Regions from separate parts of the Mycobacterium sp. NGS63 genome, predicted to be linked through region 2. Evidence: predicted binding sites of a transcription regulator. Region 2 holds the regulator's gene; the other holds the start of a gene.

Region 1 (3,402 bases), on a different contig from region 2:
ACGGCGCGACCAGTTCCTGGAACTTCGCCGTGGCCGCGGTGGAGAACACCAGGACCGCCTTGCCGGCCGCGCCGGCAAGGCGTAGCCGGACATCCAGGCCGTGCGTGTCGCGCAGATAGTCGCGCAACCGTACCCGCGTGCCTTCGGTCATGGCCTCGACGCAGATCGCGATGCGCCCGCTGCCGCCGGCGGTCCGTTCCTGCAAACCCTTGGAGCGCAAGGTGAATGAGCCGTCATCCATGTACCAAATAGCCAGAGCGAGGGGCGTAAGCGCCTTGAGGTACTCCTCGGAGAGGAATTTCTTGCCGTCCCCGAGGTAGACCGCGCGCTGAAGCTCGGCGAGCTCCGGCAGTGGGGTGAAGTCGACGAAGCTCGCGCCCTTGGCGTTCTCCCGCACCGTATGCGAAATGTTGCCCATCAACGCGGTCTTCCACCGCAGGTACTCCACCTGCTTGGCGCCGTGACCCAACCGGAAACGAACTCCGTTTCGATCGCGCCGGTTGGGCGAGAGGTTCCCGTCGCCCATCAAAGACCCCAGTACCACCTGGAACTGCTGGTCGCTGAGTAGATGCGGTTCGGCGGCCAGCACCCGGTCACCGGTGTTGAGGTCACCGGCCTCGGTCCAGCCACCGGGCGTGCGGATCAGGTGGTTGGGGGTGGCCGCGAACTGCGATTTGCCGTTGCCGCCGGACTTTTCGACGGTGAACTGCAAGAACTGCTCGGCCGGTCCGTTGTTGAACCAGTTGACGACCTTGCGCGGGACGACCCGATCGGTCGCCGGGTCGTAGGACAGCACCTCGACGTCCATCTTGTTGTTGACGATCTTGCCGATCTTTTCGGTGGAGCCGTCGGCGAGGGTCACTCGGGTGGAGTAGTTCATGCACCCGAACATCACGCCGATTTTTTCGCGGAGCTGGTTGATGAAGATCGCCGTGGTTCCCGAGTTGTTGAGCGCGCCGGTCATCTTCCGCAGCGCCTGGCTCATCAGCCGGGCCTGCAGGCCGACGTGGCTGTCGCCCATCTCGCCCTCGAGCTCCGCGCGCGGCACCAGGGCCGCCACCGAGTCGATGACCAGGATGTCCAGCGCGCCGGAGCGGATCAGCATGTCGGCGATCTCGAGGGCCTGCTCCCCCGTGTCGGGCTGGCTGACCAGCAGCGAGTCGGTGTCCACGCCGAGCTTCTTGGCGTAGTCGGGGTCCAGCGCGTGCTCGGCGTCGATGAACGCCGCGACGCCGCCGGCGGCCTGCGCGTTGGCCACCGCGTGCAGGGCCACGGTGGTCTTACCCGAGGACTCCGGGCCGTAGATCTCCACGACCCGGCCCCGTGGCAGGCCGCCGATGCCCAGGGCCACGTCCAGGGCGATGGATCCGGTCGGGATGACCGAGATCGGTTGGCGCATCTCGTCGCCGAGACGCATCACCGATCCTTTGCCGTAGCTCTTTTCGATCTGGGCCATCGCCAGCTCGAGAGCCTTCTCGCGGTCGGGGGCTTGCGTCATGGTGCCTCTTCCTATCGTCGTTGGGTTCTTCTGACCGGTATCGGTCGGTTGGTCGTGACCCTAGGGAAGGCCACCGACAAGTCGGTCTCCGAACGCTTCCCACAGTAGCCGAACACGTGTTCGATTCAAGCGGACACGCCGGGCGCGGCGCGGGTGTGGCACCATCTGTCTGCCCCGCCCGGGAGCCGGGCGGATCTCCCCCGACCAGGATGGGTGGCCCGGACATGGACATCTCGGCCGCGCTGGCCGAAGTCGCTTCCCACGGGGGCTTTTTCGCGCTCACCGTGGGCGGCGCCGCGGCTGGATGGCACCCGGCCCGGCAGGCCTACGCCGACGGCTTCACCGACCTGATCGACGCCACCGCCCGCCGCTACCACACGTCCGACCTGCGGATCGGCGCCTCGCTGGTGCATCTCGGGCACGCCACGCGGCTGTGGTCACCCGTGCTCGCCTGCGCCGTGGGCCACGGCGTCGTCCCCGACCTGAGCGAGCTGCAGCGCGCGGACGACGGCCCGCGGCTGCGCATGCCCAAGCCCGTCGGGAAGGGCTCGCCGTCGGCCGAGCTGCTGTACCGCGTCGTCGTGCACGAGCACCTGGAGCCGCTGGCCGCCGGCCTGCGGGTGAAGCTGGCGCCCGGCCTGCTGGCGGGCAACATCGCGTCGGCGCTCGTCGGGGCGGCGCGGGCTTTGCTCGCCGCGCGCCCGGACCTGCGCGGCCCGGTCGCCGCGATCACCGGCGCGCTGCTGGACACCGGCGTGCTGGCCGGATCCGGCGTGCTCGACGGGTCGGGCTTCCGGCGCCGCAGTTGCTGCCTGTTCTACCGCGTCCCCGGGGGTTCGCTGTGCGGCGATTGCGCGCTTCGCCGGCCGCCGCCCCGGAATCGATTGTGAAACCTGGGCTTTGATTGTGAAGCCCGGGCGAAAACCGGGCCCGAAATCCGCCCTGCGCTCACACCCAAAGCCGTGAGCTCACACTCGATGCCCGAGTCACCACTGGTCGCGCGGCACGTCGAAGTCGACGCACAGCGCGCGCCAGACGTCGCGCGGCTCGACGCCGTCCTCGATGGCCTGCTCGGCGGTCTTGCCTCCGAAACCGCTCAGCACGTGATCGGCCAGCACCGACGCGCCGTATGCCGCGCCGAACCGCAAGACCACCCGCTCGTTGAACTCCGTCAGCCGCACGTCAGCCAACTTACCCAGCGAGCGCCAGCGCTTCGTGGCACACGGCCACCGGGTCGGCGACGTCGGCGGCGCCTGCGGCGGCCCGCCGCGCGGCCTGCAGGTAGGCCGGTGCCGACAGCACCCCACCGACCGCGGCCACCAGCGCGTCGGCGCTCAGCGGCCGGATCAGTCGGCCGCTGCCCTGGCGTGCCACCCGGTTGGCCATCTCCCACTGGTCCCCGCCGCCGGGCACCACCACCAGCGGCACCCCGGCCAGCATCGTCTTGGCCACCATGCCGTGGCCGCCGCCGCAGACCACCAGGTCGGCGTGCGTCAACAGCTCCGACTGGCGCCCCAGCCCGGCCACCGCGTACGGCGGCAGCGTCAGCTCGGGCCCGCCCAGCCACGAGATCACCAGCCGCGAACCGGCGGGCAGCGTCTCCCCCGGCACCAGGCATTCCAGCGCGACTTCGGCCAGGCCCGCCGTCCCCGTCAGCGCCGTCGACGGCGCGATCACCACCACCGGCCCGTCGCCCGCCGGGATGGCGAGCACCCGGTCGGTCGGCTCGAAGTGCAACGGCCCGACGACGACGGCCTCCTCCGGCCAGTCGGGGCGAGGGACCTCCAGGGCGGGCAGCGTGGCGATCAGCCGGCGCAACGGTCCCGGGTCGACGGCGGGCAGCCCGATCTCGAGCCGGGCGGACCCGCGCTGCTTGATGCCGGCCCGCCACGACCGCGCGGTCA
Region 2 (3,402 bases):
CAAAAACGGCTTGCCCACATGGGTAAAGGTGACTTCCTCGTCGTACTCGAAGGAATCGATCGTCGGGTATTTGCCCGAGCCCTGACCGGCCCACGTGCCCAGCAACGGCGCCAGCGCTTCGAGATCGGGATGCAAGTCGGGCATGAAAACAGACTAGCGAGCGGCCCGCGCCATCAGCCGGGAGCCGACACGTTGCGGTGCGCGCGCAGCGTCTCGATCTCGCGCTCGAAGTCCTCGGCCGACGAGAAGGACCGGTACACCGACGCGAATCGCAGGTAGGCGACCTCGTCGAGGTCGCGCAGCGGGCCCAGGATGGCCAACCCGACCTCGTGGCTGGGAATCTCGGGCGACCCCGCCGCCCGCACGGTGTCTTCCACTTGCTGCGCAAGCAGATTCAGCGCGTCGTCGTCGACCTGGCGGCCCTGGCACGCCCGGCGGACCCCGCTGATGACCTTCTCCCGGCTGAAGGGCTCGGTGACCCCGCTGCGTTTGACCACCGCCAGGACCGCGGTTTCGACGGTCGTGAAGCGCCGCCCGCACTCGGGGCACGAGCGGCGGCGCCGGATGGCCTGGCCCTCATCGGTTTCCCGCGAGTCGATCACCCGGGAATCCGGGTGGCGGCAGAACGGACAGTGCATGACCGCTCCTTCGCCGTGCTCACCTGCGGGGTCGCAGAACCGCAAGAACCGCAAGAACACTGAAAGCGTACCCGCGCGCTCCCCTGCGGGTCAGCCCACGGGCGCGATCAGCGTCTGGCCCGCGGCCAGGGCCGGGGAGTTGAGGTCGTTGAGTTCGCGGATGCGTTGGGCCACCTGGCGCGCCGGCGCGTCCGGGGCCACCCGGTGCGCGACGTCCTGTAGGGACTCCCCTGGTTCGACCCGCACGACGGCCAGCCGGTCGGGCACCGCGGCCGCCGCTCCCCCCGAGTCGCCGTTAACCGCCTGGCCGATGTTGGCGACCAGGCCGAGCCACACGGTGATGATCCCGGCGATCAGTGCCAGCCCCAGCGTGGTGGCCAGCGTGACGGGGCGCCTGCGGTGCGGGGCCCTCGACATCGCGACGCCGGTGCCGTAGTAGCGGGTCGGCGCGCCCGCCGGGCGCGACGGGCCGGGCCGCCGGGAACGGGCCAGACCGGCGGGGTGGCCCGGACGAAGCCCCTGCACCGGCCCGTTGACCGGGCGCCGGACGCTACTGGTGCGTGGCGAGCCTGCGTGGATGGTGGTCATCGGCTTTCCTCCGGTCAACTCGTTCTCGCTCGTGTGTTCGACCATAGTCGCTCGTGTGTTCGATTACCGAACATTTGAGCGAAGCGTGTCGCACAAGCACGACGCTAGACGGACCCACCGACAAGTTTCCGACGACTGGGTGGGCACGCCCCCTGAACATCGCGGTTCATGACGCCTGGATACCCGACACGGCCGAAAGTTACACACTTGTGATTTCCCAGGCCCTGGGCCGTGCCCCGGCCGGAGCAGCCCGGCGACACGCCAGTCGAACACATGTTTGATTCTTCGCGCCGGCGCGGCTACATTCAGTGCATGGGCGACAGCAACGACACTCCATCAACCGGCTCCCCCGCCGACGCGGACGGCCGGTTGCATTCCGTGGATTCCTCGCTGACCGAACGGCAGCGCACCATCCTGAACGTCATCCGCGAGTCGGTCACCACCCGCGGCTACCCACCGAGCATCCGGGAGATCGGCGACGCGGTGGGCCTGACGTCGACGTCCTCGGTGGCCCACCAGCTGCGCACGCTGGAGCGCAAGGGCTACCTGCGCCGCGACGCCAACCGCCCCCGCGCCGTGGACGTCCGCGGCGCCGACGACGGGGCCGACACCGCGCGCGCGCCGGTCACCGACGTCGCCGGCTCGGACGCGCTGCCCGAGCCCAGCTACGTCCCGGTGCTGGGGCGGATCGCCGCGGGCGGGCCGATCCTCGCCGAGGAGGCCGTCGAAGACGTCTTCCCGCTGCCCCGCGAGCTGGTCGGCGAGGGCACACTGTTCCTGCTCAAGGTGGTGGGCGACTCGATGGTCGAGGCCGCGATCTGCGACGGCGACTGGGTGGTGGTGCGCCAGCAGCACGTCGCCGACAACGGCGACATCGTCGCGGCCATGATCGAGGGCGAGGCCACCGTCAAGACGTTCAAGCGCGCGGGCGGTCAGGTGTGGCTGATGCCGCACAACCCGGCGTTCGACCCGATCCCCGGCAACGACGCGACCGTGCTCGGCAAGGTCGTGACGGTGATCCGCAAGGTCTGACGAGCCGCGCAGCCCCGTCGGGCGGCCGGCTCAGTCGGCCTTGATGAACCCGTTGGCCTGCGCGACTTCCTCGCTGCTGAGCCAGATTTCGGCGAGCGTGTCGTGGTAGAGCTCGCTGCCCGGGGTGTAGTACAGCCCCGAACGGGCGCTGGCCTTGATCGGATAGCCGTCGGGCACCTGGTACGGGTCGTTCAGCGGCAGGTGGATCGTCGGGCGCCCACCGGCGGCCGGCGCGGCGCCGGCGGCTTCGGGGACCGACTCCGGCACCTCCTCGTCGTCCGTGGCCGCGTGCCGCCCCGCGCGTTGCTCCGCGTCGGACCCCAGGGCGACCGGGACGTCCGGGTCTTCGGCCACCACGGCGTCGGGAATGTCGTCGTCCGCACCATCCTCGGCGTAGGCGACGTCGGGTTCCCCGGCGTCGGGTTCCTCGGCTCCGTCGACAACGAGGTAGGCGGCCTCCGGACGCGTGCGTGGGACGGCGACGTCCGGGTACCCGGGCTCGGCGTAGTCCTCGCCGGGATAGCCCGCGTCCGCGTACTCGGCCTCGACATACTCGGCGTCGGCGTAGCCGGCGTCCTCGGGCTGCGCGTACTCCCCCTGCTCGGGGGCTTCGGCATAGCCCCGCGGGGCCGCATCGGCATACCCGGCCTCGGACAGGGCGGCGGCCGAGACGACGGGGATGGAGTCCGTCTGCACGGCATCGGGGTCTTCGTCGGCGGTCTCGTCGGTCTCCGCGGCCGCGGTGGCGCCGCGGCTCCAACTCACCCGCGCGGGCCCGGCGTCGGGCGGCTGGTGCAGGTCGCCGCGCGCAAAGTGGTCGGTGGCCAGGTCGCCAGTGTCGCCGCCGTCGCCGGCGGCGCCGGTGTCGCCACTGTCGCCGAAGCCGGAGCGCCAGTGCCCCTCGTCTGCGCGCTCGTAGCCGGCGTCGGCGTCGGGCGTGGGCTCGTAGGTTTGGGCCTCGGTCACCTCAGCGGGCCGGCGCCGGGCGCGGCGCCGGCGCCACCCGAGCACCAGCACCACCAGCGCGACGAGCACCGCCAGCGGGATCAGCGCCAGCGGCCACCACCGGTGCCAGTCGAATTTCTTGCCGTGCGAGGGCATCGCCGCGGTGCTCGGCTGGTTCTGCCCGGACACCTGCAGGCCG

What was found. The regulator LexA, encoded in region 2, represses DNA repair genes until DNA is damaged. The targets are predictions, from matches to a motif close to CGAACANNTGTTCG.
Region 1: recA (intein-containing recombinase RecA) is a predicted target of LexA. The motif match lies at 1,608-1,621, and genes of this name have one in related genera.

Annotation. Positions count from the first base shown of each region.
Region 1 is NZ_JCALCJ010000004.1:684,314-687,715, reverse strand. It holds gene recA (intein-containing recombinase RecA) at 1-1,498, opposite strand, end outside; gene AC5Y4Z_RS13970 ((2Fe-2S)-binding protein) at 1,723-2,388, shown strand; gene AC5Y4Z_RS13965 (DUF3046 domain-containing protein) at 2,485-2,679, opposite strand; gene AC5Y4Z_RS13960 (glycosyltransferase) at 2,690-3,402, opposite strand, start outside.
Region 2 is NZ_JCALCJ010000001.1:1,030-4,431, reverse strand. It holds gene AC5Y4Z_RS00025 (peroxynitrite isomerase) at 1-144, opposite strand, end outside; gene nrdR (transcriptional regulator NrdR) at 174-638, opposite strand; gene AC5Y4Z_RS00015 (LysM peptidoglycan-binding domain-containing protein) at 729-1,226, opposite strand; gene lexA (transcriptional repressor LexA) at 1,539-2,258, shown strand; partial or broken gene AC5Y4Z_RS00005 (sunset domain-containing protein) at 2,289-3,402, opposite strand, start outside.